3 regions of the Rhizobium sp. AG207R genome follow, and region 2 is predicted to be linked to each of the others. Evidence: riboswitches for the same ligand, from Rfam matches in the RefSeq annotation. Region 2 holds a riboswitch; each other region holds the start of a gene.
What was found. A riboswitch is a leader RNA that binds a small molecule or an ion and turns the genes downstream of it on or off. The one in region 2 is predicted to bind thiamine pyrophosphate.

Region 1 (9,850 bases), on a different contig from region 2:
GTATCCAGGTCAGCCCACCGCCGGCCAATGCTCCGACCAGGAACGTATTCAGTACCAAAAGAAAAATGACCACTATTCGAAAGCTGCGTTCCGTCATTGGCTGTCCTGCTGTGCTGCACCCGCGTCCGGCCCTATATCGCCGAACATGGTCGCGGTTCCGTCGGAGACGACTGAGGTATCGGACGTCAAGCTCGGGGCCAGGACGGCGATGGCGATGCTGCCGGCAAGCGCGCCGGCTATGCCGACACCCACGAGGCCGATGCCGGCCGAGCCGAAGCGAAACCAGTTTCTTATCGTCAGGCGGCGAACGAGCTTTGCGAGAATTCGCTCTTCAAGGCCGGCATGGCGAGGCTTGACGACGTAGGTGTCGAGCAACGCATCCAGATCGGCCGCGCGCGCAAGCGTTTCGGCGGCGGCGGGGCTCTTGGCAAAATCCCGAGCGGCCGCCCGCTCAGCCTGCGGCCATCGGCCGATATCGCCGCCATACGCCGCGGTCAGCGCTTCAAAGCGATCGGCATTCATCGGACCCGCGATATTCTCAACCATCGCCCTCATCCTTCAACAAAAGCGCCTGCAAGGAGCGCCGTCCACGCGCAAGCAGGCTTTCCAGTGCGTCGACGCTGACGTCCATGATCTCAGCTGCCTCGGCATTCGACAGCGCCTGATAGTAAACCAGAATGATCGCTTCGCGCTGCCTGGGCGCGATCATCTGCATGGCCCGTTCCACGCGCCTGGACGGATCGTCCTCGCTCATCAAGCCCGCATCCGGCGCCGGCCCTTCATACTCGACATCGGGTGGATGCTCGGCAAGAACGTCTTTGCGACGCCGCAGGCGATCATAACAAAGGTTGGTCGCTACGCGGTGCACCCAGGTGCTGAAGCGGGCATTGCCCTGGCGCCAGCCGCCCGCATTGCGCCAGACGCGCAGGAATGTTTCCTGCGCTACATCCTCTGCCTCGGTCGCATCACCGAGCATGCGGGTTGCCACGGCAACGATGCGCGGCAACTGCCGTGTTATCATCATGCGCATCGCCGGAACATCGCCCGCAGCGATGCGACCGAGCAGGTCCTCATCTGGGTCGCCACTCTTGGGCGCGCGATCCCACTTCATCGACAATCGCTACCGCTCCAATTTCCTGCGATACCGCCATGACACCGGGGCCTCGGGACTCTCGGCCGGCAAATCCCGCCTCGCCGTCAACTTCGGCAAGCGGCGCCACTTAGATCGCAGCATCTCGGTCAGCGTATCATCCTTCGACATCAAACACAGGCTCACAAGGATTGAACGCCGCACTTGCCGAATTCCGTCGCTTTCATGTCGAAGGTTTTCGAATTTTCTTTTCGAGCCCAAAAGGCATCTATCGGGTAAAATATCAGGCAAAAACAAAGAGCCGGCTCGCCCGGAGGCGGGAGTTTCAACCTTCCCTGCCCGGGGCTTGCCGGCACTTCGCATGATGAAATGCGAAAGTTCAGGCTCGATCAGAGCGTCAATAAGTCGCTCGTCGTCAGATCCTGTTCATTGTTCGCGTAGAAGCTTCCGAAATCCGGCATCTGCGGTTGCTGCGCCTTCATGGCCTGCTCGAACTGGCTCTGCGTCAAGGATCCGGCGCCGGACGTGTCGAGGCTCTTGAACAGCGATGCTGCCTGGTCCTCGCTTACATCGGAAGGACGGGCGGCCACGAATTCGGATTCGCTGACGCTACCGTCGCCGTCCGTGTCCATGGAGGAAAATGCAGTGGAGAGATCGTCCTCGCTCATCTGCCCGTCGCCCGGTGCGGGACGGCCGTGATGGCCTGCCTGCATGGCTTTTGCGAGCTGCGCCTCGGTGAGAGAACCTGTATTGTCGGTGTCGAAGCTCTGGAACAATTGTTGCGCCTGGGTTTCGCTGACCTCCGACGGGCGTGCGGCCACGAATTCCGCTTCGCTGATATTGCCGTCGCCATTGGTGTCCATAGCGCTGATCATGTCGCTTTGGCTGCCATCCTGGCTACCGGTTGCGGAAGTCTGCTGAGTACTTGACGTCGAACTGGTGGAGTTGCTGTCGGAGTCCGATGTCGAATTATCGCTGCCGATGCCGGCCTGCAGATTGAGAATCATGTTCATCAGCTGCGCGACGAGCTGTTCTGCCGAAGCGATCTGAGACTGATCGTCCGAAGACGAAGAGGAATTCGTGCCGGAAGAACTGCCCGACGAATTACCGGAGGAGCTGTCGGACAGCAGGGATGCGATAGAATCGTCAGCCGTCGACGCTGTCGAGCGCGAGGTCTGGTATTGATAATAATTGCTCGATGAGATCGAGTAGATGCTCGTCATTGGGGGCCTCCAGATACGAGCGTTGAGAGGAACTCAGATGGCTTATGCGTACGCGACTTGAACACAATCGATATGTGCGGATGGACTTGCGAACGCCGCCGATCAAACGCATCTTGCGCCCCAACTTGACCGATGCATCTTTTCCAGAGCAGGCGTACCCGGGATCACCCCAGCAATATGTATGTCGCCATCATGGCTATATCGGCATCTGCACATTTCGATTTTCACTTCCCAACGCGGGGAAATTGCACAAGGAAACTTGCGCGTGGCTTATAGACGCTTGACGAAAACATCCTGTTGCGATTTCCTTCCTCGATTTTTAGGGAATATATAAATTCCGCCACTCTGTTGAGCATTGCTGGTATATGGGCTCCAGCACTGAGCGGCATTGATGGATAAAGAATATCAAGAAGAGGGGCACAGCTTGAACATCGGTTTCTGTGGAGAGGTGAATGAGGCGAACTAAGGAGGAGGCGGCGGAAACGAGGAGCGAGATTTTGCAGTCTGCAAAGGCTTTGTTCCTCGACAAAGGCTACGAGAATGTCAGCCTGGAAGAGATAGCCGCAGCCGCCGGTGTCACGCGGGGGGCAGTACACTGGCATTTCAAGAACAAGCAGGGGTTGATGTTCGCGATTCGCGACGAGGCCCAGCAGCCGTTTCAGGAATTGGCGGAGCGAATGTCCAAGGAGCTGCCGCCCAATCCACTCGACCTGATTGCCGATACGATAGCTGCGATATTCGACGACGTTCACGGTGATCCGCGCAAGCGCAGCATGTTGAAGGTGATGATGCATCTCGACATGGCATTTTGCGACGGGACGACAAGCCGGGCGAGCTCGTTCCGGCATGACATGCATGAAAATTTCGAACGCATTTTCACCCTGATGGATGAAAAGACGAAGCTTCCGGCTCCGTGGACGCCGGATACGGCCGCTTCCGCTCTGACAGCGGTCATCGGCGGCCTGATCACCGAATGGACGCTCGACCGGGGCAGTTTCGAACTGGTCCCGTGTGGACAGATGTTCATAAGGATGGTGCTAAAGACCTGGTTCCCGCTGGCACAGACGCAGGAACTGGCAATTACCGCGATGTGACGATATCGGAAAAAGCAGACAGCGGTTTTCCCTTCTGAAGTGAAGAGAACCAACGATAACGGCCTTAAGCTTCTGCTGGGCGCTGAACCGGTTGCCAAAAGCTGGAAATAAAAAAGGATCCGGAGGGAAAGCCAGATCCTTTGCTTTGATCGGAGGTCAACCGATCGATGGAAGAAGCCTGACGGATTGGAACGTCAGGCTTCTCATACCCGGCGCTAAGCCGGGTAATTCAATATTAGAAGCTACGCTCGAAGCGCAGGATACCAGCCCACTGATCCTGGTTCACAGAATCGAAGTTGGTGTAGGAGACTTCCGGCTCGATGAGCAGGTTCTTGACCGGGTTCCACTTGACGTTCGTGGTCGCGGCGAAGATCTTCGAGTCGGTGTAGGCGAGCTGGAGGTTCCACTTCAGCTTTTCGTTGATCGGAACGCCAACGCCGCCCCAAACAGCCCAGTCACCCCAGCCGCACTTCGATTCATCGTTAACAGGGCAAGCCGAACGATCGAGGTTGGTGCCGGCGTACTTGTTCAGCTTGTCGCCGTCCGTGTTCCAGCCGCCCATCAAGAAGGCCGAGAAGGTACCGAAGTCAGCGTCGACGCGAGCCTTGATGGCGCCTTCTTCGACGATGGAGTCATAACCGCCGACGACCTTGAAGCCCCATGCGCCAGACTTGAAGCCGGCACCGGCAACGACGTCAGGAGCGTAGTGGTTGCCCTTGTCGTCAGACCACCAGCTTGAGCCGTAGGAGGCGTCGGAGCCGCTGGAGTTCGAGTCTTCAACCGAGACGACAGCCGTGAAGCCATTGCCGGCATCGTAGGTGTAGGTCAACTGGTTGAGTTCATACGGGCCGTCATAGATCACGTCGTCGTTGATGACGTCGCCGGCATAGCCGATGTAGTAGTTATACTGCGAATCGGCCTTACCGACCAGGAAACCGCCGAGGCTGATGTTGGCGAACAGCAGCTTGGTGGAGGTCGAGTTGCCGTCGTTCCAGTCCCAACGGATGACCGTGTTGGTCTTCAGCGGGCCGTATTCGGTGTCGGTCGCGGTATCGACGCTCAGCTCGGCGCGGGTATGCCAGAGCGTACCGTTCTTGCTGTTCGGGTTGTAGGCATCGTACCATTCGCCTTCGGTACGGACGCGGCCGCCGATCTTGAGGCAGGTTTCCGTGCCCGGAATGAAGAAGTAGCCAGCACCGTATGCGTCGCAGATGCGAACGTATTCCAGCGGCTCCGGCTCGGCGGCGACGATCGCGTCTGCTGCGTGGGCACCGGATACTGCCGCCAGAGCGGCAGCGGAGCCGAGAAGAAGGCTCTTGATGTTCATTTTAAACTCCTGGTTGTATTATGCATTTCTATTTTACCGCGAGCGCAAAACTGGAACACTGCCCTGGGGATCGGTTTGGTCTAAACACGACCGGGCAGCCCGGCAAATACGCACCTGATGTTGGCTTGAGTCCCCTCGAACCTTCATGATTACCCCCGCGGCAAAAGGTTTTGAAATGCCTCTACCGATCCGACCGATTGCTCGACCGTAAGACAACTTATGTCCTGTATTGGATTTACAAACAGCCCGTATGTTTGTCAATTATATGAAGGGCGCTGGGGCGTTAGTCTTGGCCTCTGTTGCTTAAATGCAACTGGCGACCGCAGGCCATGGCGGCACCGGCAGAGATCGCAAAGATGTCCCTGTTCACGAGAACGCCTGCCAGTCAGGGCCGTCACCGCATTTAAGGCCACCGCGATGTCGGCGGTCGATGACGACCATGGCTGCCCAATCTGGTTATGATATGGCCATCGGGAATTCCACGGCACAATGACCGGTCGGTTTGAGCAAAGATCAGCAATGAAATTCAATAATTCGCTACACACAGAAATATTGAATTTTCCTAGATTCCGGCGACTCGCGCCATCGGAGAGGGAAAATCGCGAATGAATGAGAACCGGCTGATCTTCATAGCGACCCCCTGCTTCGGCGGCCTCGTTACCAAGGACTACATGCAGTCCATTTTCTCACTGATGCAGACGGGAGCGCAGGCGGGCATACAGCTGACGCTGGCTCTGCTCGGCAATGACGCCCTGATTACCCGCAGCCGAAACACGCTTGTCTCGTCCTTCCTGAACGATACGACGGCGACCCATATGCTCTTCATCGACGCCGACATCAGCTTCGAGCCCGATCAGGTCATGAGGCTTCTGGAAGCCGATAAGGATGTGGTCGCCGCCATGTATCCGATCAAGGATTATGATTGGCAGACGGCGGCCCGTATCAATTCAGCAGACGGCGAAACACTTGCGGCAGCCGCACTTCACTATGTCGGCACGCCACTTGTCGGCCAGGTTGCAGAGCGTGATGGCGATTTCGTCAGCGCCATCTATGCAGGTACGGGCATGCTTTTGATCAAGCGCAACGTTATAGAAAGAATGATCGCGGCCTATCCGGAGCTGCGCTACAACGCAATCCACGCCTATCCCAGCACCAAACGCTCGCCCAGCACCCAATACGCCCTGTTTGAATGCATGGTCGAGGAGGGAACGGGGATCTATCTCAGCGAGGACTTCGCCTTCTGTCACCGCTGGCGCGCCCTCGGCGGCAAGATCTGGCTCGATACCGCGAGTAAGCTGTCCCATACCGGCCCCCATCGCTTCGTCGGCAATACCACACCACGTTACTAAGGCGCGACAAGTCCGCACGATGATCTGCGCGATAAAGTTGCAATTCGACGGGCGCGGCAATGGTCAATCTCCCGGAAAATGCGACCGCCGCTGCGGGGTTGACAGAGGACAAGAGTAAGGCATAGCCTTTTGACATTCACCAGGGGGGTCCCGGCAAGGGGCTGAGATACTGCTGAACAATACGGCTATGCCGGTTGTGGGCGCAGTGACCCGTTGAACCTGATCCAGTTCATACTGGCGTAGGGACGGTGCAAGCGCTCGAGGCTTCGGATTCCCGCCTGGATTCCATGCCGGCGTCTTTTCATCATTCCGGCTGATTGACTGGGTCTCCAACTGCAACTTGGAGCCTCACACCATGAACATTGCCGCAAAAAACCTCACTCCGACCGTCACCACCGGCCCGCTGCCGGCCTCTCGAAAAATCCATATCACCGGGGATATCCATGCCGATATCCGTGTGCCGATGCGCGAAATCAGCGTCCATCCGACATCGGGCGAGCCGCCAGTTATCGTCTACGATTCGTCCGGCCCCTATACTGTCGAAGGTGCAGATATCCGCATCGAAGAGGGCCTGCCGCAGCTGCGCCGCGATTGGGTTCTCGCCCGTGGCGATGTCGAGGCTTATGAAGGCCGCCATGTGCGTCCCGAAGACAACGGCTTCGTCACCGGCGAACGGCTGACACCGGAATTTCCGGCCAAGCGCCAGCCACTGCGCGCCAAGGATGGCAAGGCCGTCACTCAGCTCGCCTATGCGCGTGCCGGCATCATCACCCCGGAAATGGAATTTATCGCCATCCGCGAAAATCTCGGCCGTAAGGCGAAGGCAGAAGCCTTGATCCGCGATGGCGAGAGCTTCGGCGCGCATATTCCCGATCACGTCACGCCTGAATTCGTTCGCCAGGAAGTTGCGAGCGGCCGAGCGATCATTCCGGCCAACATCAATCATCCCGAAAGCGAGCCGATGATCATCGGCCGGAATTTCCTGGTGAAGATCAACGCCAATATCGGCAATTCCGCACTCACCTCCTCCATGGCGGAGGAAGTCGAGAAGATGGTCTGGGCAGCACGCTGGGGTGCCGATACCGTCATGGATCTTTCGACCGGCCGCAACATTCACAATATCCGCGAATGGATCATCCGCAATTCGCCGCTGCCGATCGGCACGGTGCCGCTCTATCAGGCTCTGGAAAAAGTCGGCGGCATCGCGGAGGAACTGACCTGGGAGATCTATCGCGACACGCTGATCGAGCAGGCCGAACAGGGCGTCGACTATTTCACCATCCATGCCGGCGTGCGGCTGCACTACATCCCGCTCACCGTCAACCGCGTCACCGGCATTGTCTCGCGCGGCGGCTCGATCATGGCCAAGTGGTGTCTCCATCACCACAAGGAGAGCTTCCTCTACGAGCATTTCGAGGAAATCTGCGACATCTGCCGCGCCTATGACGTCTCCTTCTCGCTCGGCGACGGCTTGCGGCCCGGTTCGATCGCCGATGCCAACGATGCCGCGCAGTTTGCCGAGCTCGAAACGCTCGGCGAACTGACGAAGATCGCCTGGGCCAAAGATTGCCAGGTGATGATCGAAGGCCCCGGCCATGTGCCGATGCACAAGATCAAGGAGAACATGGATAAGCAGCTCGCCGTCTGCGGCGAGGCACCCTTCTACACGCTCGGACCGCTGACGACGGATATCGCACCGGGATACGATCACATCACCTCGGGCATCGGCGCTGCGATGATCGGCTGGTTTGGCACGGCGATGCTGTGCTACGTCACGCCGAAGGAGCATCTCGGCCTGCCCGACCGCAACGACGTCAAGACCGGCGTCATCACCTACAAGATCGCCGCGCATGCGGCCGACCTCGCCAAGGGTCATCCGGCCGCTCAGGTCCGCGACGACGCATTGTCGCGTGCGAGATTCGAGTTCCGCTGGGAGGACCAGTTCAACCTGTCGCTCGATCCGGATACCGCCCGCAGCTTCCACGACGAAACCTTGCCGAAGGAGGCTCACAAGGTCGCGCATTTCTGCTCGATGTGCGGCCCGAAATTCTGCTCGATGCGGATTTCGCACGACATTCGCGCGGAGGCACAGAAGGAAGGGCTGGAAGCGATGGCGGCGAAATATCGGGAGGGCGGCGATCTCTATATGCCGGTCGAAGCCCCTACCCAGCCGGCCGAGTGACATGCGCATCCTCATCAAAGGGGCCGGCGTTGCCGGCCTCACGGTCGCTCACGAGCTGATCCGGCGCGGAGCAGAGGTCACGATCTCGGATCCAAGCCGGAATTTTCATCGCGCCGCCTCCTGGCTTGCCGGCGGCATGCTGGCGCCATGGTGCGAGCGGGAAAGCGCTGATGAGGCTGTGCTCGAGCGCGGTCGTGATTCCGCCGATCGATGGGACGCGATTCTGCCGGGCAAGGTCGTCCGCAACGGAACGCTCGTCGTCGCGCCGAACCGCGATCAAAACGAGCTGAAGCGATTCGCCAGCCGCACGACAGGCCATCGCTGGGTGGGCGAAGACGAAATCGCCGCTCTTGAGCCTTCGCTTGCCGGCCGGTTCCGCCTGGGCCTGTTCTTTCCGCAGGAGGCGCATCTCGATCCCCGCGAGATCCTGCGATCATTGAAGGACGATCTATCTGCAAAAGGCGTCACCTTTGTCGACGGGCACCTGGATGATGATAGGTTCTCCGACATCGTCGACTGTACAGGGGCTGCCAGCATCGGCAGCATCCGCGATTTGCGCGGCGTGCGCGGCGAAATGCTCTATCTGCAAAGCGACGAGATCTCGCTTTCGCGCCCCGTCCGCCTGCTGCATCCGCGTTTTCCCGTCTATATCGTGCCGCGCGGCAACGGCCTGTTCATGGTCGGCGCGACGATGATCGAGACCGATTTCAAAGGGCCGATCAGCGCCCGTTCGCTGATGGAACTCCTGAATGCAGCCTATGCGCTGCACCCGGCCTTTGCCGAAGCCGCCGTGATCGAAACAGACGCCGGCATCCGACCTGCCTTTCCTGACAATCTTCCCCGCGTAACGCGCGAGGGAGGCACCGTCTTCGTCAACGGCCTTTATCGTCACGGCTTCTTGCTGGCGCCGGCGATGGCCGAGAAAGCCGCCGATCTCGTCTTTTCCGGACACAACGAAAGGAGTCGCCAATGCGCCTGATCATCAACGGCGAAGCGCAGATTGTCGAAGTCACCACGCTCTCGCAGCTTCTCACTGCGCTCGAATATGAGGGGGAATGGCTGGCAACCGCCGTCAACGGCGAGCTCATCCATAGCGACGAGCGCGATGACCATACCCTGACCGACGACGACAGGATCGAAATCCTCACTCCCATGCAAGGAGGTTGACCCGTGCTTGAACTCTATGGAACCCAAATCGCATCGCGCCTTCTTCTCGGCACGGCGCGCTATCCCTCTCCGGTCGTACTGGCGGAAGCCGTCAAACGTTCCCAAACCGAGATCGTCACCGTGTCGCTGCGCAGGGAAACGGCAGGCGGGCGCAACGGCGGTGCATTCTTCGAGATGATTCGCGAACTCGGCGTTCGTGTCCTTCCCAATACCGCCGGCTGCCACGGCGTCTCCGAGGTGGTCCTGACCGCGAAAATGGCACGCGAGGTTTTTCGGACCAACTGGATCAAGCTCGAGGTGATCGGCAACCACGATACATTGCAGCCAGACGTCTTCGCGCTGGTGGAAGCGGCAAAAATCCTCACCGACGAGGGGTTCGAGGTCTTTCCCTATACGACGGACGATCTTGTCGTGGCCG
Region 2 (9,850 bases):
CGAGATTGCCGACGGAAATCAGCCGGCGGTCGATGCGGCCGCTGAGCGGTGCGGTGATCTTGGTGAAATCCATGTCGAGATTGGCGCGATCGACAGCGGCCTGCGCGCCACGCACATTCGCTTCGGCGGAAACGAGATCGCGGCGGCGGTCGTCGAGGGTCGACGCCGACTGGCTGCCCGTTGTCGACAGCGATTGCGCGCGCTTGAATTGTGCATCGGCGAGCGTCAGCGACGACTTCGCGACTTCCAGCGAGGCCGTCGCTTCGTTCAGCGCGGTCACGAATGGCCGCTGGTCGATGACGAAAAGCAGGTCGCCCTGCTTGACCATGGCGCCATCCTTGAAATGCACTTCCTGCAGATAGCCGCCGACCCGCGAGCGCACAGAAACTTCATCGACCGCCTGGAAGCGCCCAATGAACTCGTCGCTGTCGACAACATCTCGGACGATGGGCTTGGCAACCGTGACGGGCGGAGCCGGCGGCGCACCCTGCGCCAGCGCCTGGGCGCCCGAAAAAACGGCAAGAACACAGCTGAACAACACGGCACGCGGCAGCATCGGCATGAAGGCCCCCTCGAAAAACCGCATGCGGCATCAGGCGCCGTCATCACGGTAAGCGCTCACGAAATTTGTCTGCAACTTTCTACGAAGAACCTGTCGCCATCAGGCGCAATCCAATCAGGCCGCTTCGGACTTCCCCAACATGCGCCACGGGCCACGTCGGCCCGGGGGTATCAACCGGCCCGTCGTCCGGCAGCATGCGTTAATGTATAAACGGTTTATCGGATTCGACAACAGGGAATGAACCGGCTGCGACCGAGCGCAACCGATTGTTTTTTCTGCATAGTAAAGACGCGCATAGGATGAGCGGATAGGGCCTTAGCCCTCCAGCTCCTCGCGCAGCATTTCGAGCTCCAGCCATTCTTCTTCCATCCTGGTCAGGCTTTCGCGCAGCTTTTCCATCTCCGCGGCAAGACGGTTGAACGTTGCGGCATCCTTGGAAAAGAGGTTGGGATCGGCCATCTTCTTCTCGCGCGCGGCAATCTCGGCCTCAGCCTTGGCCATTTCCTTCGGCAGGTTTTCGAGCGCGAATTTCTGCTTGTAGGAAAGCTTGCCCTTGCCCTTCGAAGCCTCGGAAGCCGACGCCGAAGCTTCGGCCGATTTCGGCTTTTCGGCCGCCTTTTCAGCCCGCCTGCGTTCCTCGATCGCTCCCTTGCGCTGGGCAAGCATGTCGGAATAGCCGCCGGCATATTCGATCCAGCGACCATCGGGCTCTTCCGGATCGGCGGGCGCTATCGTCGAGGTCACGGTACGGTCGAGGAAGTCACGGTCGTGGCTGACGAGGATGACCGTACCGGCAAAGCCGGACACGATTTCCTGCAGCAGGTCGAGCGTCTCGATATCGAGATCGTTCGTCGGTTCGTCGAGGATCAGGAGATTGGTGGGCCGCGACAGGATGCGCGCCAGCATCAGCCGGGCGCGCTCGCCGCCGGAGAGGTTCTTGATCGGCGTGCGCGCCTGTTCGGGCTGGAAGAGGAATTCCTTCATATAGCCGGTCACATGCCGCTGCTCGCCATTGACGAGCAGGTTCTCGCCGCGGCCATCGGTCAGATAGTTGGCGAGCGTATCTTCCGGGTTCAGCTCCTCGCGCTTCTGGTCGAGCGTCGCGATCTCCAGATTGGTGCCGAGCTTCACCGTGCCGCTATCAGGCTCCAGCTGACCCGTCAGCATCTTCAGAAGCGTCGTCTTGCCCGCGCCGTTCGGGCCGACGAGACCGATGCAATCGCCGCGATGCACACGGATCGAAAAGGGCGCGACGATGACCCGCTCATTATAAGACTTGGTGATCTTGTCGGCCTCAATCACCAGCTTGCCGCTTTCCTGCGCATCGGAAGCAGCCGCCTGTACGGTGCCCAAAGCACCTCTATGGCCGCGGTAGCGCGAACGCATATCCTGAAGCTCGCCGAGGCGGCGCATGTTGCGCTTGCGCCGCGCCGTCACGCCGTAGCGCAGCCAGTGCTCCTCGCGCTCGATCTGTTTGCCGAGCTTGTGCTGCTCCAGCTCCTCGGCTTCCAGCACCTGATCGCGCCAGGCCTCGAAATGGGCAAATCCCTTATCCAGCCGGCGCGAGGTGCCGCGGTCCAGCCAAACGGTCGCGGTCGACACTTTTTCAAGGAAGCGACGGTCGTGCGAGATCAGCACGAGTGCGCTGCGGCTCTTCTGCAGTTCGCCTTCCAGCCACTCGATGGTCGGCAGGTCGAGATGGTTCGTCGGCTCGTCGAGCAGCAGGATATCCGGCTCCGGCGCCAGAACACGGGCAAGCGCTGCACGGCGTGCTTCCCCGCCGGAAAGATTCTTCGGATCCTCTTCGCCGGTCAGACCAAGATGAGAGAGCAGATAGGTGACGCGATAGGGATCATCACCAGGCCCGAGGCCGGCTTCGGCATAGGCGGCAACCGTCTTGTAACCGGCAAAATCCGGTGCCTGCTCGAGATAGCGCACGGTCGATGACGGATGACGGAAGACTTCGCCCGATTGCGCCTCGACAAGACCAGCGGCGATCTTCAGGAGCGTCGACTTGCCGGAACCATTGCGTCCGACAAGGCAGATCTTGTCACCCGGCTCCACCTGCAGGTCGGCACCGGCGAGCAATGGCGCACCGCCAAAGCTCAGGAAGATGTCGTCGAGTTTCAGAATGGGAGGGGCCAAGATCAGACTCCGGAAAGGTCATAAGGGCGGGCAAGAACGATGGCCCTGCCGCTGCCGAGCGAGAAGCGCACGTCGCCTTCCGCCACATTGGAAATGGTGCGCGACGCGCCGAAGGGCAAATGAAAATCGTGCAAGGGGTAACGGGCATTCTCGATGAAGAGACCTGTCAGGTCGCTGAATCCGAGGACCGAAAACAGCGAGCCAGCCGGCAGCGCCAGCGTGAGTTCACCCGGCGGAAGCGGCACCGCCTCCTCGTCACCGGAGGTCAGGAAGATATCGAAGCCCTTTTCGGCCAGATGCACGCCGTAAAGCAGGTGCTGGATCGCGTGATCCGACCGCTCGCCGCCCATGGCACCGGCAAGGATCAGCCTCGTGGCACCGCGATCGATCGCTTCCGAAACGGCGATCTCGCCATCAGTCGCTGCCTTCGCCGCCGGATAGGGTTGCCTTGGAACATTCGGAAAGGCCCCCTGCAGATCGGCAGGCGTGGAATCGAAATCGCCGACCCACAGCTCCGGCTCCGCCCCGAGCGCGAGCGCATGGCGCATGCCGCCATCGGCCGCGATGAAACGGCTGCCGGAAACCGCATCGCGCAATCGCTCCGTCAGGCGAAGCTCGCCGCCAAGCAGGATGGTGAAGGTGGTGGACTGGCTCATGAGGCAAGCCCATAGCGCAAAGTCGTATCCCTAGGGAAGAGCGCCATGCTCAAGAACAACCGCGACAACCGCTCAGTCGTCCGTTTCCTTGATGCGCGCCTGGAAAACCCGCTCGTAGCCGCTGACGTAGCGGTCGAACAGCAGCGAGAAATTCTCGATTTCCTCCGGCGTCCAATCGGCGAAGATGCTGCCGATGACGGAATATTTCTGCGCCTGGATCTCCGACAGCAATCGCTGCCCGAGCGCGGTCAACACCACCACGATGCGCCGCGCATCCGCCTGCGACGCCTTGCGTCGCAACACGCCGCGCGTCACCATGTCGGCAACGATGCGGCTCGCCCGCGACGGATCGATCCGCAGCATCTCGGCAATCGTGCCGACGGTGACTTCGCCCGTCTCTTCCGCCCGCCGCACGACATCGAGCACGTCGAGATGAGACAGCTCAAGTCCCGGCGCGACGCTCTGAATGGCAAGCCTGCCGATCATGCGGCGACCTGTCAGTAGGCGCATGCGCGTCATCGCATGGCCGATACGCAGGAGATTCTCGTCGTCGGTCAGGGCCTGGGCTTCAATTTCACGTGTATTCGTCGCAGATGTCATCTTTCCACCATATCAGAGGCGGTAAAGAAATAAAACATGCAAACAGCATTCACCTGTTGTTGACATTTATATGCTAATGGCACATATATCTCAACTGTGAAAACCGGGCGTCCCGCGCATTCGATCGACCGCGCAACGTTTCGGCCAAGTTCGGATTTCCTGCCCCATGGACATGCAGACAAGCTTCACGCCGCTCGTGGCGGATCATAAGCGGCGGCTTATTCTTTTCCTGTTTCTGATGACCGCCATGTTCATGGCAACTCTGGATAACCAGATCGTCTCGACGGCACTGCCGACGATCGTCGGCGAATTCGGGCATCTGGAGCGCTTCGGCTGGATCGGATCAGCCTATCTTCTTTCGCTCTCCGCCGTCATGCCCGTCTACGGCAAGCTCGGCGATCTCTTCGGCCGCAAATATGTGATGATGACGGCGATCGCGATCTTCACGATCGGCTCCGCCGTCTGCGGCCTGGCCGTCTCGATGGATACGCTGATCGCCGCCCGCGTCCTTCAAGGCTTCGGCGGCGGCGGCATCATGGTCTCGATCTTCGCTGTCAACGCCGATCTTTTCGAGCCGCGGGAACGCGCTCGCTACCAGAGTTACTCGAGCCTGGTGCTCATGGCTTCCGGCGCCATCGGCCCGGTTCTCGGCGGCACGATGAGCGATCTCTTCGGCTGGCGTTCGATCTTCCTCGTCAACGTCCCGATCGGCTTTATCGTGCTGGCCGGCCTTGCTACCATGCTTCCCTATCGCAAACCGGCCCGACGCCCGAAGATCGACTATGCCGGCGCAATCGTTCTTGCGCTGACGACGACGAGCATCGTGCTTGCCGCCGACGGCAGCGAACTCTTCGGATCTCTGCTGTCGCCGCAGTGCCTCGGTATCATCGCCTTCGGCGTGATCTGCGCTATCGCCTGGGTCTTCATCGAGCGTCGCGCACCGGAGCCCATCGTGCCGATGACGTTGTTCCGTAACCCGACATTCGGCCTTCTGCTGATCATTTCGATCACAAGCGGCGCCGTGGCCATCGGCATGGTCAACTATTTTGCGCTCTTCCTGCAGACGACGACGGGCCTTTCGCCATCGATGGCCGGGCTGCTGTTCATTCTCCTGACCGGCGGCATCGTCTGCGGCTCACTATCGGCCGGCCGGCTAATTGCCGCGAGAGGGCGCTACAAGCCCTTCGCCGTCGCGAGTGCTGCCTGCAGCGCCATCGCGTTCGGCTCACTTGCCTTCCTGCCTGCCGGTACGCCCATCGTCATCATCGGCGGCCTGATGCTGCTGCACGGCATCGGCATCGGCCTTGCGCAGCAGGTGCCCGTCATCGGCGTGCAGAATGCAGCGGCTTCCCGTGACGTCGGCGCGGCAACGGGTGCCGTCACGCTCTCGCGCATGGGCGGCGCCTCCATCGCCATCTCCATCTACGGCGCCATCATCGCCGCCAAACTCGGCAATGTTGGTATCTCCATATCAGGCGTATCCGATATCGAGCAGCTGACGCCGAAGATGATGGCGGCTTTGCCGGAAGCAACCCGCGAGGCGGTCGCCAATGCCTATGCGAGCGCCTTCAGCCCGCTGTTCGTGACCGCCGCCGGCATCTGCCTTCTCGGCCTTTTGACCGCGCTGATGCTGAAGAACGTGCAGCTTCCGGGGGCGACGAAGAAATTCGAAAGCCCGGCGGTCGCGGAGGCTGCCGAGTAAATCCTCCATGCTGCAATCGGCAAGGGCATCATTTCCCTTGTCATCCCTTCGTCACAAGGCTAAATCTGCCGACGCTCTAACGGGGTGCCTTATGTCCTTCGGACATTTCGGCTGAGAGGCTTTCACCGGCCAACCCGCGGAACCTGATCCGGCTAACACCGGCGGAGGGATTAGACGCGTGACGAAATCATAGCGCCCTTTTCCCCTTCAAGACGAAACCAAAAAGGAGGCGCTGTCATGCAACACCGTTCGCTATTGTCATTCTTCGCAGGCCTGGCCTTTGCCGCCGGAACGTCGTTTTTTGCTGCCCAGACGGCCGAAGCAGCCGACAAGACGCTGACCATCTACACCTATGAAAGCTTCACCGCCGACTGGGGGCCGGGCGCCAAGGTCAAGGCCGCTTTCGAGAAGACCTGCGGCTGCACGGTCAATTATGTCGCCGTCACCGATGGCGTGGCGCTTCTCTCGCGTCTGAAGCTGGAAGGGACGGGCACCAAGGCCGATGTCGTTCTCGGCCTCGATACCAATCTCATCGATGAAGCGAAGGATACCGGCCTCTTCGATGCCAGCGGCGTCGACACCTCGGCCCTCAAGGTTCCCGGCGGTTTCAAGGACGATGTTTTCGTGCCCTACGACTACGGCCATTTCGCCGTGATCTATGACAGCCAGACGGTCAAGAATCCCCCCAAGAGCATGAAGGATCTCGTCGAAGGCGATCCCAATCAGAAGATCGTCATCGAGGACCCGCGCACCTCGACGCCGGGTCTCGGTCTGCTGCTCTGGGTCAAGTCGATTTACGGCGACAAGGCCGCCGATGCCTGGACAAAGCTCAAGGGCCGCATCCTGACTGTCACCCCCGGCTGGTCGGAAGCCTATGACCTCTTCACAAAGGGCGAAGCGCCGATGGTGCTCTCCTATACGACGTCGCCTGCCTATCATATGATCGAGGACAAGACCGACCGCTATCAGGCAGCCGACTTCTCGGAAGGGCATTACATCCAGATCGAGGTCGCCGGCCTCATCAAGTCCTCGCCGAACAAGGAGCTTGCGCGCGACTTCCTCAAATTCATGATCTCCACGGGCTTCCAGGACATCATCCCGACAAGCAATTGGATGATGCCGGTTTCAGCCACTTCGGAGCCGCTGCCGGACGCCTTCAACAAGCTCGTGGTGCCCTCGAAGACCTTCCTGATGAGCCCCGCCGATGTCGACAAGAACCGCAAGGCCTGGATCGACGAATGGCTGGCCGCCACCAGCGGCAACTGATGCCTTGACGACACTCACGGCACCAGAGCGAAGACGCGCCATTTCCGGCGGGGCAGTCAGCCTCGCCGGCATCGTGCTCTTCGTCGGGATCGCCGTGCTCGTTCTGCTCGCCGCCGGCATCGACTCCGGCGGTACCAATCCCCTGGCAGATCCCTACTTGCTGCGCGTCCTGCGCTTCACTCTGCTGCAGGCGGTACTCTCGACGCTGCTTTCCGTTGTGCTCGCCATTCCGGTCGCGCGCGCATTGGCGCGCCAGCCGCGCTTTCCCGGCCGCCTTTGGCTCATCCGGTTGATGGCCGTGCCGATGGGCCTGCCCGTACTGATCGGCGCGCTCGGCCTGCTCGGCATATGGGGCCGGCAAGGTCTGCTCAATCAGGCCCTCGCAACTCTCGGCCTGTCGCATCCTATCAGCATCTACGGTCTTGCCGGCATCCTGCTTGCACATGTCTTCTTCAACATGCCGCTCGCCAGCAGGCTGATGCTTGCCGGGCTGGAACGTGTTCCTGCGGAATATTGGCTTGTGGCCGGCGGACTCGGCATGCGGTCCGCCTCGGTCTTCCGCTTCATCGAATGGCCCATCCTGCGTGGCCTCATTCCCGGCATCGCCGGGCTGATCTTCATGCTCTGCGCCACTAGCTTCACACTGGTCCTGATCCTCGGCGGCGGTCCGGCTGCGACAACGCTTGAAGTGGCGATCTACCAAGCGCTGCGCTTCGATTTCGATCCCGGCCGCGCCGTCATGCTGTCGCTTCTGCAAATCGTCGTCACTCTCGTCATCCTCGGCGCCATGACATTGTTTCGTGCCCCTGACGATCATGGCCTCACCAGCGGCCGCGCCCTGCGGCGCATCGATGGGCAGGCGCCTGCCCGTCGATGGATCGATGCCGCTGTGTTGTCGGCGGCCACGCTCTTTCTCGGCCTGCCGCTCGCCTCGGTCGTCGTTACCGGCGTTGAGGCGAACCTCTTCAGGCTCGCCGGCCAGCCGATCTTTCTGCAGGCGGCTGCCACCAGCCTGGCGATTGCGCTCGTCGCCGGACTCCTGGCCGTCCTGACATCCTTTGGGATCATCCGAGCCCGAACGGTGATATCGGCGGATCGCCGCAAGACCTTCGGCCTCCGCGGCCTGGCAATCGTGCTGAGCGGAAGTTCTTCCCTCATCCTGCTGGTCCCACCCATCGTGCTGGCGACCGGCTGGTTTCTGGCACTCCGGCCCTTGGGCGACCCGAGCCGCTTTGCGGCCATTCTGATCGTCGTCATCAACGCGCTGATGGCGCTGCCCTTCGTCATCCGTGTCATCGAGCCAGCCTATGCGGTCCATGTCCGTCGCACCGAACGTCTGGCGGCAAGCCTCGGCCTTCACGGCATTTCCCGCCTTCGCCTCATCGATTGGCCCGGCCTGCGCAAGCCGCTCTTCACGGCACTTTCCTTCGCCATGGCGCTGTCGCTGGGCGATCTTGGCGCGGTTGCCCTCTTCGGCTCGGACAGCCTGATGACCTTGCCCTGGCTGGTCTATAGCAAGCTCGGCAGCTACCGCACCAATGATGCCGATGGATATGCCTTGATCCTTGGCCTGGTATGTCTTCTCCTGACCATTGCCGGCACGGCCGGCCAGGGTGCACGCGATGACGAAAGCAGACGACATGGCTGACGGCCGCGACATGAAGGAACAGGGCATTGCCATGGCCGGTGTCGAGCTGCGCCTCGGCACCCATGATTTCCGCTTCGACTGTGATTTGCCACAGGGCAAGATCATCGCCGTCGCCGGCCCGTCGGGATCAGGAAAATCGACCTTCCTCAATTTGCTAGCCGGCTTCGAACCGCCGGATCGAGGCCGCGTTCTGCTTGCCGGACAGGACGTAACCGGCCTGCATCCCGCTGAACGGCCCGTGTCGCTCGTCTTCCAGGACAACAACCTCTTTGCTCATCTCGACCTCTTCACCAATATCGGTCTCGGCATCAGCCCGTCATTGAAGCTTTCGAAGGAGGACGGGGAAAGGGTTTCGCAAGCCCTGGCGCGCGTCGGCTTGCCCGGCTTCGAGACGCGCAAGCCGGGGACACTCTCCGGCGGCGAACGCCAGCGCGCCGCCTTCGCGCGGGCGCTCGTGCGCGACAAGCCGATCCTTTTGCTCGACGAACCCTTCGCCGCCCTCGATCCCGGCCTGCGCTCCGGCATGGTCGAACTCCTGAAAACCCTGCATCGCGAAACCGGCAATACGGTGCTGATCGTCTCGCATGATCCGGCCGAAGTGCGGCGCCTTGCCGACCACGCCGTCTTCATCGATGGCGGCGCCATCAAGCTCGCCGCTCCCATCGGGACCTTCCTGGAGACGGACGGCATTCCGGCACTGACCACATTTCTGCAACATTGATTGCGTCGCAGCATCTTGCCGCCGGTTTTGCCTTAATTTCGTCGCGGCAAGCGGCTGAAAGTCCTGGGGAATGCTTGCTAAAATACAACGCCGCCACATTTAAACGGAGTCTCGCTATGCAACCGGTGCCAAAATCGGCTACAGCAAGGGGTGGAGACTGTCCGGGTAAATGCGGATCGATGGGGGCGGAAGTAACCTTTGTCGGCGCACGACGATGATCGGCCCGGTAAGGATCAACCGGATTTGGCGCCGAGCCGGCATGACAGCGAAATGAGTAGGATGCAGGTCCTGAAGCAGAGCAAGCGAGCACAACGAAGGATCGATGCGACCGTCGCAGCCCGTTTGCGCCGCTTTGTCCCCGTCCTTACGGCCGCGGCGATGTTGAACGGCTGCCAGACGGTGCTGGATCAATCCTACCAGCCGAGCGTTTCTCCCTCCGCCAATCCGCAGATCGTCTCCGAAGTCCAGAAGAACGACCCGCGCGCGCAGATGGGCGCTCGCGAGCATCCGCGCATCCTCGCAAGCTATGGCGGCGAATATAAGGACGCCA
Region 3 (9,850 bases), on a different contig from region 2:
TTGGCCAGAGCGCATGGAAATGCTGCACAGGCCCGTGGCCACTTCCGACGGAAAGCTGGTCTGCGGCAGCAACCGCGGCGGCGAGATAAGTCTTGCCAACAGCGACAGCTTCGGGAAGCGACAGGCCCTTGGCGATCTCTGCCGCGATAGCGCTGGAGAGCGTGCAGCCTGTTCCATGCGTATTCTTGGTCGGCAGCCGCTCCGCCTCGAACCAAGTCACATGATCACCGCTTGCGAGCACATCCGGGCTTTCATCCCCTTCGAGATGACCACCCTTGACGAGGACTGCCGAAGGCCCGAGCATGGCCAAAGCAAGCGCCTGACGCGCCATGTCTTCGCGGCTTTTCGCCTCCACGTCATGCAACAGCGCAGCAGCTTCGGGCAGGTTCGGTGTAACGACGGTAGCCAGCGGCAGCAGCCGCGTGGTCAGCACGTCAACGGCATCGGCAGCCAGTAGGGCGGCGCCACCCTTGGCGATCATGACCGGGTCGAGGACGACGGGTACATCGCGATGTCGCGCCAGAATGTCCGCGACGGCACTGGCGATGGCGGCATTAGCGATCATGCCGATCTTGACGGCATCCACATGGACGTCGGCAAAGATCGCATTGATCTGGTCTGCCACGAAATGTGGAGGCACCGGATGGACGCCGGTGACGCCTTGCGTGTTTTGCGCGGTCAAGGCAGTCAGCGCTGCCATTCCATAAACGCCGCGGGCGGAGAAAGCCTTCAGGTCGGCTTGAATGCCAGCGCCGCCGGAGGGATCGGAGCCAGCGATGGATAAGACATTGCGGATCATTGGCGAGCCTCCTTGATGGCGTTCGCGATGACAGTTGTCGCGGCTTGCGGGTCCGGTTGGTCGCATATGGCCGAGACGACCGCGAGACCATCGGCTCCGGCCGAGTAAACGCTTGCGGCATGCTCTGCCTTGAGGCCGCCGATCGCGACTGATGGAACGGGGCATAGCCTGACGATGCGGGCAAGCCCGTCGAAGCCGATCGGCTGCTTGTGATCGGGCTTGGTGGGCGTGGCAAAGACCGGGCCGATCCCGGCATAGTCGACGATGCCGGGATCTATGGAGGAAGCGAGAGCTTCCGTTTCCACCGAGAGGCCGAGGATCATGTCCGGCCCGATCAGGCGGCGTGCTTCGGCGGCATTCATATCCTCCTGTCCGATGTGGAGGCCATCGGCGCCAATGGCGATGGCAGCCTCGACATTGTCGTTGACGATCAGCCGGACATTTGTTCCCTGCAGGATTTGCTTGAGGGCGCGGCCCGTCTCGATCATGGTGGCTGTCGGTGCATGCTTGTCGCGCAGCTGTACGATGGTTGCGCCGCCGGCAATGGCTGCACGGGTGGTTTCAATCATGCCGAGGTTGGCACATAGCACCGGATCGAGGACGAGATAGAGCGAGAGATCGAAGTCTTTCATGCCGCCGATATCCTTGCATTGCGATCCAGCACTTCCGGGCTAAGGCCGGCGAGGGCGTCGAGGAAGCGCCAGGAAAAGGAGCCCGGCCCGTCTGCAGCCGCTCCGGCCTGTTCGCCGGCGACGGCAAAGACCGCGAGCGCCGCAACGGTTGCATCGAATGGATCATCCGGCATTGCCGCAGCAAAGGCACCGACGAGGCAGGTCAGCGAGCAGCCGAGGGCCGTCACCTGCGGCATGAATGACGAACCGCCGGCGATGCGCTTTGCCCTCCGCCCGTCGGTCACGAAATCCGTAACGCCGGTAACTGCAACGACGCAGCCATGCTTTCCCGCCAATTGCCGGGCGGAATCTTCCGCGTGTTCGACGGCGTCGCGGCTATCGACGCCCTGGCCGCGGCTCGTGCCGCCGGCAAGCGCGATGATCTCGGACGCGTTGCCGCGAATGATCGCCGGCTTTAGCTCGATCAATTGCGCGACCGCCTTGCGGCGGAACGTGGTCGCATAATGGGCGACAGGATCGAGGACCCAGGGCTTGCCCGCCTCGTTTGCCGACCGGGCAGCCTTCAGCATGCCCGCAAGCCAGCCGGACGAGAGCGTGCCGATATTGATCGTCAGCGCGCCGGAGATAGCGGCAAACTCGCCGGCCTCCTCTTCGGCATGTACCATTGCCGGCGATGCCCCGGCGGCAAGCATCACATTGGCCGCGATATTCATGGCGACGAAATTGGTGATGCATTGCACCAGCGGAGGGTTAGCCCGCATGGTGCGAAGCAAATTGCCTGCAGTTGTCTGGTCTTGCATATCGCCCCTTTCAGGCGGGCGAGACGCACAGGGACGACGTGCTGGTGCTTTACGAGGTCCCGAGCGACTCCCTCCGCCAGCATGATCTGGTTCAGGTTCGAAGGGTGCTTCTCAGCCCGCCGGATGGCGGACGCCCCTGTCTCTCATCTCTCTTCTTTTCGCAGACAAAGACGGCGCTGTCACCAGCAAATCACAAAAGCCATGCTGGCGAGTGAGATTGCCTGCTTTCTCGGCGACCCATGCAATGGATGCATAGGTGGAGTGATCCCTTAGCTCTGCAAAAACCTGTGGGCTTCGACTATATGTTTCTCATCGAAGCGACGGGAGCGCCAAGCACGGCCGCTCAGCTTCGAAAGCCCAAGGAAAGGGGATCATCATGAACGTAGCACGCTCTTTCAATAACTGGCGCAAGTATCGTCAGACGGTCGCCGAACTGGGCCGTATGTCCACGCGCGAACTGCATGATCTGGGTATCGATCGCGGCGAAATCCGCAACGTTGCCCGCGCAGCGATCGCTCGCTAACGGCCGCACCGGCTCCTAATAAAGCTGAATTATGTCAGCGCCTGTTCCCCTTGAGCAGGCGCTTTTGCTTTATGAATATCACCGTTCCTTTTCGCCGCGCTTGCTGAAGATTGCATCAATTTAGCTCTCTGCTTTTCGCATGGCGCATAACTGCCTTGCAAAGAAATGCCTATGAACTGAGCAAAAGACTGGTATGTTCCTCTTATCGAAGGGATGCATCTCCTCCCGCATCCCTTCGCTTCGCAGACGTCCTTATCCTCCTCCCAGGGACGGCTGCAGGAATAGCGGAACTCCTCCTCCCATCCGCTGTTCGGTTCTTGTAAAAAGCCTGCCGCTCCTCCTCCCGCGGCAGGCTTTTTCGTTTCATGGACCTCCAGAAGATTGGCAATGACCTAACTCGGTCGAGAAGCTGGCGCTCCAACCCAAGCGGCAAGAGCGCTTCCGCATTAAAGTGTGCGCATTCTCCTCTCGCAAAAATGAAGAGTCGCCCCTATGTGCGACCTATGTAGCGCGCTACATCGAAGACCAACCCCAACGTGATTCCCCGAAACAGGAGGATGCCCATGACCGGTTCTGCCGAATATACGCCGCCGAAAATCTGGACCTGGAACAAGGCCAATGGCGGCCAGTTCGCCAATATCAATCGCCCGATTGCCGGCCCGACTCACGAGAAAGAACTGCCGGTGGGACGTCATCCCCTTCAGCTCTATTCGCTTGGAACGCCGAATGGCGTGAAGGTCACCATTATGCTCGAAGAGCTGCTGGCACTTGGTCACAGCGGCGCGGAATATGATGCCTGGCTGATCAAGATCGGCGAGGGCGATCAGTTCGGCAGCGGTTTCGTCGATGTCAATCCGAACTCGAAAATCCCGGCTTTGCTCGACCGCAGCGGTCCGAAGCCGGTCCGCGTTTTCGAATCGGCCTCGATTTTGATGTATCTCGCCGAGAAATTCGGCGCCTTCCTGCCTACCGAGCAGCCGGCTCGGGCCGAATGCATCTCCTGGCTGTTCTGGCAGATGGGCAGCGCGCCCTATCTCGGCGGCGGCTTCGGTCATTTCTACGCCTATGCTCCGACAAAGATCGAATATGCGATCGATCGCTTCGCCATGGAAGTGAAGCGTCAGCTCGACGTGCTCGACCGTCGGCTGGCCGAAAGCGAATATATCGCCGGCAGCGACTATACGATCGCCGATATTGCCATCTGGCCGTGGTACGGCGGCTTGGTCAAAGGCTGGCAATATGGCGCGGCCGAGTTCCTGCAGGTGCAGGATTACAAGAATGTTCAGCGCTGGGCAGAGCAAATCTACGCGCGTCCTACCGTCAAGCGCGGCCGCATGGTGAACCGCATGTCGGGCGATCCATCCGAGCAGCTGCGTGAGCGCCACGATGCCAGCGACTTCGAGACGAAGACGCAGGATAAGCTGGAAGCCGCTGGCTGATACGACAATTCCCTTTTGCTGAAATGAGCTCGCGTTCCTCCGGATCGCGAGCTTTTTATTGCTCTTGCCACCGGCGTTGCCGGTCTCGACAAGTCAGCCTCGCTCCACCTTGCGAAGCATAAAGTTCGGCTGCCGAGGGTCCGCCGCTCGGCATAGAGCGCGGCGCGATCCTGCGAAGCGTTTTCGAGTTCGGCGAAAGAGGAATGCTTCTCCATGCAGCAAATTGCTGACGACTGTACCCTGGATGAGAACGTGACCGCGGGTGCGTCGTCGCAGCAGCGAGGCGAGGCGAGGGGTGCGCTTCTGAAACATCTGGTGTCGGGCGGCGACGAACGGCTGGATTGCGATCCGGTCAGCGGGCTCAACATGTATGGCTATGGCCCCTCGCCCCGACCCGAAGATCTCGCTTTCGGTTCGTCGACGGCATCGACCATCTCCGCCGCCGCCTTTGTCGCGGTCGAATCCTATTACGCGGATTTGACGCAGGAGATGGAAACAAGCTCGCCGAAGGCTATCTACGACCGCGAAATCGGGCGCGTGCGTGACGATCTGCTGCGCTTGCTTGGCCTCAGCCAATCGTCGCAGCCGCGGATCGATGCCATCCTGGCCACATCGGGCACGGACATCCATCTTTTTTCGGCCTCGCTGTTGGCAGGCGAGGACGAACGTGCCCTGATGACCATCACGCTGATGGGGAACGAGACAGGCAGCGGCGTCATGACGGCGTCGGCCGGGCGGCATTTCATGAGCCGCGTCAGCAGCGAGCGAGCTGTCGTCAAGGGTGAGGAATTGCGGGCGGGCAACGCAACGCGCAACGCCACCATTGCTGTGCGCAACAAGGATGGTTCCCTCCGCGCCGAGAGCGAGGTGGAGGAGGAGTTGCGCGGCCTCATCGAACTTGCCCGCGCAGCCGGCCTCAGATGCCTGCTTGTGGTCACGGACGTTTCGAAAACCAGCCTGCTGGCCCCGGGCCTCGGGACCGTTCTGCGTCTGAAGCAGCGCTTCGGTACGTTGCTGGATATCATGATCGACGCCTGCCAGTTTCGCCTGTCGGCGGCGACGATCCACGCCTATCTCGCCCATGGCTTCATGGTTGCGCTCACGGGTTCGAAATTCCTTGCCGGACCGATTTTCAGCGGGGCGCTTCTCTGCCCGCCACAAATGTCGGAACGCTTCAAATCGTGCGCACTGCCGGCGGCCTTGGCGGATTATTGCGGAAAGGCAGAGTGGCCAGAGGGCTGGGCCGCCCGCGATATATTGCCGGAGCGTGCCAATCTCGGCCTGCTGCTGCGCTGGAAAGCCGCGCTGTTCGAGCTCGAACGCCTCGTCGGTATAGCTGAAGATCGTGTGGTCGCGGTCTTGTCCGCTTTTGCCGCGGCAGTCTCTGATCGTCTTGCGAACGATCCGGCTTTTGAGCCTTTGCAGAGCCGGCCATTGGACAGGCGTGAACTGTGGGGCGCATCATCGGCTCTTCGCTGGGACGAGATTCCCTCCATTTTCTCGTTCTACCTGCGCAATTGCACGGATGGCGCGATGCTGACTGCGACGGAAATGGCGGCGGTTTACAAGGCGCTGGCCATCGACGGTGACGGGGTTGCATCCGTGCGTCTCGGGCAGCCCGTTCGCTGCGCCGATTTTGGCGATGTACCGGCAAGTGCCCTTAGAATTTGTTTGAGCGCGCCGCTGGTCGTGGCTGCTTCCAAGAGCGATGAAGCGCTTGCGACGGTGATCGCGCAAGCGATGCTGGTTCTGGATCGCACCGCCGAGGCAGCGGCTCGACTAAGCGCCGGTTCCAACATCAAGGAGATGCGCCGCAGTGCCTGAAGCGCGTGGTGGAAACCCGCTTCAGCTGGCATAGTCCGCTCTTGGCGATGGATCACGAACCTCGGCGCTCGTCCCCGTCAAAACCAGCGAAATCGCCTCTGACGATGCCGTGCCGCTGGAGCTTGTCGTAGAAAGTCTTCCTGGGAATGCCGAGCGCTTCGATAGTACGGCGCACATCGCCATTGTTCTGCGACAGGGTTTCGCGGATGAGTTCGGCTTCGTAACGTTCTACTCGAACCGGCAAGGGCAAACCTTCGTCGGCCGCCGGCACCTCGTCGGATTTTGCCGTTGTTGCCGATTCGAGGCCGAGCACGAAGCGCTCGGCAAAATGCGAGAGCTCGCGAACATTGCCCGGCCAGTCGTGCTGTTGCAGATGGCGGCGCACCGCTGTGGATAGGGCCGGCACCTCGCGCTTGAAGCGTCCGGCGGCGCGATCGGCAAAATGGCCAAAGAGCAGGGGGATGTCATCGCGCCGTTCACGCAGTGGCGGAATAGAAAGTGTGACGACGTTGAGGCGATAATAGAGATCCTCGCGAAAATCGCCGCGTTGGCGAGGATCGGCGAGATCGACCTTCGCCGCCGCCACGACGCGAAGATCGACAGGACGGACTTCGTTGGTGCCGAGCGGCGTCACCTCGCGCATCTCAAGCACACGCAGCATCTGCACCTGGATCGCAGGTGGCATGCTTTCGATCTCGTCGAGAAACAGGGTGCCGGAGCTGGAATGCTCGATGCGCCCAACGCGCTTCTTCTGCGCGCCGGTAAAAGCGCCTGGCTCATGGCCGAACAGCTCGCTTTCAATCACGGTTTCGGGCAGGGCGCCGCAGTTCAGCGCAACGAAATTGCCCTTCGCGCGCCGGCTCCAGCGATGCAGCAGGCTCGCCACCACTTCCTTGCCGCTGCCGGTCTCGCCCGTGACAAGCACATCGACATCCGTATCGGCGATCTGCCGCAGCGTATAGCGCAGCCGCTCGATGGCGGGCGTCTGGCCAATCAGGGGCAGATCGCCCTGCGCCTGCTCCGCCGCTTGCCGCAATGCCCGATTCTCCAGGATGAGCCTTCGTTTCTCAGCCGCGCGTCGCACGCTTTGCACCAGCCGGTCCGTGGCGAAGGGCTTCGCGATGAAATCATAGGCGCCGTCCTGGATCGCCTGCACCGCCATCGGAATATCGCCATGACCCGTCATGAGAATGACCGGCAGATCGGCGTCGAGCGTCTTGATGCGGGCAAAGAGCTGCAGTCCATCCATCTGCGGCATGCGGATATCGGAGACGACAACACCCGCAAAATCGGCGTCGAGAACAAGAAGCGCTTCGGCTGCGGCAGAGAAGGCGGATACTGCGAAACCAGCCAATTCCAGCGTCTGTTTCGTCGCCCTCAACAGATCCTTGTCGTCGTCGATGAGGAAAACGGGGAAACTCTCATTCATGGTGTGGCCTTGCGCAAATGGACGGTGAAGCGTGTGCCGCTGCCATTGCTCTCGACATCGATCCGGCCGCCATAGTCGACGACGATATCTTTTGAAATGACGAGACCAAGGCCGAGACCCTTTTCCTTGGATGTATTGAAAGGGGTAAACAGCGAATCGAGGATCGTCGCTGGAATACCGGGGCCGTTGTCCGAAACTACGACCTCGACCTCATTCGAAGTTTCGCGCACCGACACCTCCACCTTGGCCTGATCGCAGCCTTCCAGAGCTTCAAGAGCATTCTGAAAGAGGTTGATCAGCACTTGTTCCAGTCGGATGCGCGTGCCGACAACACCAAGGCCCGTTGGCGGCAACTCGATCTTGAGCGCATCCAGGCGACCCGCAAAGCGGCTCCTCAGCAGAACCACGGCTCCTTCGATCACGCTTCTGAGGTCGACTGGCTCCGGTGCGGTCCTTCCCTTGCGGGCGAAGGCTTTCAGTTCTTCGGTGATCGTGCCGATACGCTCGGTCAGCGCCGCGATCGCAGAAAGGTTTTCCTTCACCGGCTCTGTCTGCTGCCGATCAAGGAAGACATTGGCATTCTCCGCATAGGCGCGGATTGTCGCGACCGGCTGATTGATTTCATGCGCGACGCCGGCGGCGACCTGACCCAGGATGGCAAGGCGATTGGCTTGCACGAGATCCTGCTGCACGCCTTGCAACTTGGCTTCCGTCGCACGGTGGTCGGCAATTTCCGCCTCCAGCCGGTCGCGGGCCTGGCTGAGATCCTCCGTGCGCTCAAGAACCCGGCGCTCCAGCTCCTCACGCGCGATCCTGTTGACAGCGATCTGCATGGCGGAAACATCGCGGCGACGCAGCAGGAAAGCGGCGAATGCGAGGATCGGCAGAAGGACGGTCAAGGCAAGGAAGCGCGTCTCGCGCACGGACGAGGCGATCGCCTGATCGGTCGGGATCAGGTAGCCAAGCTGCCAGGGTGTTGATGGAACGGCGACCGTCAGCCGCAAATATTCCGCAGCGCTGCTTCCAGGCAAAATGGCGCGCACGATGGTTGCATCCGGGCCGACTTTTTCGGGGTGGCTGACCGGAAGGGGCGAAAGCGGTGCCGCGCCGAACTGCAGGCTTTTTCGAATGGCGTCGGCTTCCTCGCGCGCAAGGGGGGTGGTCGTCATGAAGCGCCATGAGGGCAGGCTGGTGATGAGCACGACACCGCGTTCGTCGGTCACATAAGCGGGGCGGCCGGTCTCGCTCCAGTCGGCCTCCAGCTGATCGAATTCCATCTTCACCACAACGACACCAAGCGCAGAGCCGACATCGCCAACGCGTCGGGAAATGTAGAGGCCGGGACGATTGCTGACCGTGCCGAGCGCGTAATGCTCGGCGGTTCCCGTTTCCATGGCTTTGCGAAAGTAATCGCGGAAAGAATAATCATTGCCGACGAAGCTCAGCGGCTCGCGCCAGTTGCTGGAGGCCATAGCAACGCCGTCCTTGCCGGTGACGTAAAGGACGGATGCGCTGGTGCCGGTGACGAGACTTTCGAGCTTGCGATCCAAGGCGACGACATCGTCGATGTGCTTGTCGGCCAGCGCGTCTCGCACCTGCTGATCATCGGCCAGCAGTAACGGCAAAGCGCGCGGACGTTCGAGGACCGCGCGCAGTAGGGCAACCTTGAGGTTCGCATCCGTGTGCCCCTGCCGCTGCAGCCCTTCTATTGCCGAGAGCCGTCCATAGAAATTCGCGCCATAAAGGCCAGCCGCAATGATGGCCGCACTTAGAAACGCGAACACGAACCAGACCCGGCGGGAGCGCCGGCCCAGTTGCTCGGGCGTTAGAAATCGTTCGTTGGCCGGGCGCTGCAGCATTGCCGTATTGTGCATGATTTCGCGCGCACCGCAATTCGATCTGTGCGGATAGTCGCACAGATCGATGATCTTGGATCAGTGTCGGAAATTAAAATTTCAACAAAAGCAATATGTTAAAATCAAGGCATGCATCTGGCACAGTCATTGCAGAGAACGACGGAACAGTCGGAGGCTGTTGAATTCTAGTCGTCGCCCGGAGGGCCGAGAGATCGGTTGGGCTTAACGGAGGACATCATGATTGCTCCCATCGCTGCCGCGGAAGCGCGCGCCAAGGTTCCTTTTTACCGGCACCTCTATGTGCAGGTTCTGACCGCCATCGCCGCCGGCATTCTGCTCGGTCACTATTATCCGCAGCTCGGCACATCGTTGCAGCCGCTCGGTGATGCCTTCATCAAGCTGGTGCGCATGGTCATCGCGCCCGTCATCTTTCTAACGGTCACGACCGGCATCGCCGGCATGTCGGACCTGAAGAAATTCGGTCGCGTCGTCGGCAAGTCGTTCATTTACTTCCTGACCTTCTCGACCCTGGCGCTGATCGTCGGTCT

Region 1: linked by a shared signal. The riboswitch ahead of thiC (phosphomethylpyrimidine synthase ThiC) and the one ahead of thiB (thiamine ABC transporter substrate binding subunit) in region 2 are both predicted to bind thiamine pyrophosphate.
Region 3: linked by a shared signal. The riboswitch ahead of thiM (hydroxyethylthiazole kinase) and the one ahead of thiB (thiamine ABC transporter substrate binding subunit) in region 2 are both predicted to bind thiamine pyrophosphate.

Annotation. Positions count from the first base shown of each region.
Region 1 is NZ_JAEPVT010000004.1:110,838-120,687, forward strand. It holds gene JJQ51_RS10555 (periplasmic heavy metal sensor) at 1-97, opposite strand, end outside; gene JJQ51_RS10560 (hypothetical protein) at 94-546, opposite strand; gene JJQ51_RS10565 (RNA polymerase sigma factor) at 539-1,111, opposite strand; gene JJQ51_RS10570 (EF-hand domain-containing protein) at 1,480-2,313, opposite strand; gene JJQ51_RS10575 (TetR family transcriptional regulator) at 2,766-3,407, shown strand; gene JJQ51_RS10580 (porin) at 3,643-4,734, opposite strand; gene JJQ51_RS10585 (hypothetical protein) at 5,340-6,083, shown strand; TPP riboswitch at 6,215-6,347, shown strand; gene thiC (phosphomethylpyrimidine synthase ThiC) at 6,439-8,265, shown strand; gene thiO (glycine oxidase ThiO) at 8,267-9,244, shown strand; gene thiS (sulfur carrier protein ThiS) at 9,235-9,432, shown strand; gene JJQ51_RS10605 (thiazole synthase) at 9,436-9,850, shown strand, end outside.
Region 2 is NZ_JAEPVT010000003.1:383,768-393,617, forward strand. It holds gene JJQ51_RS09325 (efflux RND transporter periplasmic adaptor subunit) at 1-562, opposite strand, end outside; gene JJQ51_RS09330 (ABC-F family ATP-binding cassette domain-containing protein) at 878-2,707, opposite strand; gene JJQ51_RS09335 (thiamine diphosphokinase) at 2,710-3,363, opposite strand; gene JJQ51_RS09340 (MarR family winged helix-turn-helix transcriptional regulator) at 3,436-3,963, opposite strand; gene JJQ51_RS09345 (MDR family MFS transporter) at 4,130-5,665, shown strand; TPP riboswitch at 5,736-5,852, shown strand; gene thiB (thiamine ABC transporter substrate binding subunit) at 5,903-6,931, shown strand; gene thiP (thiamine/thiamine pyrophosphate ABC transporter permease ThiP) at 6,936-8,579, shown strand; gene JJQ51_RS09360 (thiamine ABC transporter ATP-binding protein) at 8,572-9,300, shown strand; gene JJQ51_RS09365 (M48 family metalloprotease) at 9,679-9,850, shown strand, end outside.
Region 3 is NZ_JAEPVT010000014.1:92,212-102,061, reverse strand. It holds gene thiD (bifunctional hydroxymethylpyrimidine kinase/phosphomethylpyrimidine kinase) at 1-799, opposite strand, end outside; gene thiE (thiamine phosphate synthase) at 796-1,431, opposite strand; gene thiM (hydroxyethylthiazole kinase) at 1,428-2,231, opposite strand; TPP riboswitch at 2,283-2,379, opposite strand; gene JJQ51_RS28550 (DUF1127 domain-containing protein) at 2,608-2,754, shown strand; gene yghU (glutathione-dependent disulfide-bond oxidoreductase) at 3,318-4,193, shown strand; gene JJQ51_RS28540 (hypothetical protein) at 4,407-6,017, shown strand; gene JJQ51_RS28535 (sigma-54-dependent transcriptional regulator) at 6,070-7,446, opposite strand; gene JJQ51_RS28530 (sensor histidine kinase) at 7,443-9,320, opposite strand; gene JJQ51_RS28525 (dicarboxylate/amino acid:cation symporter) at 9,540-9,850, shown strand, end outside.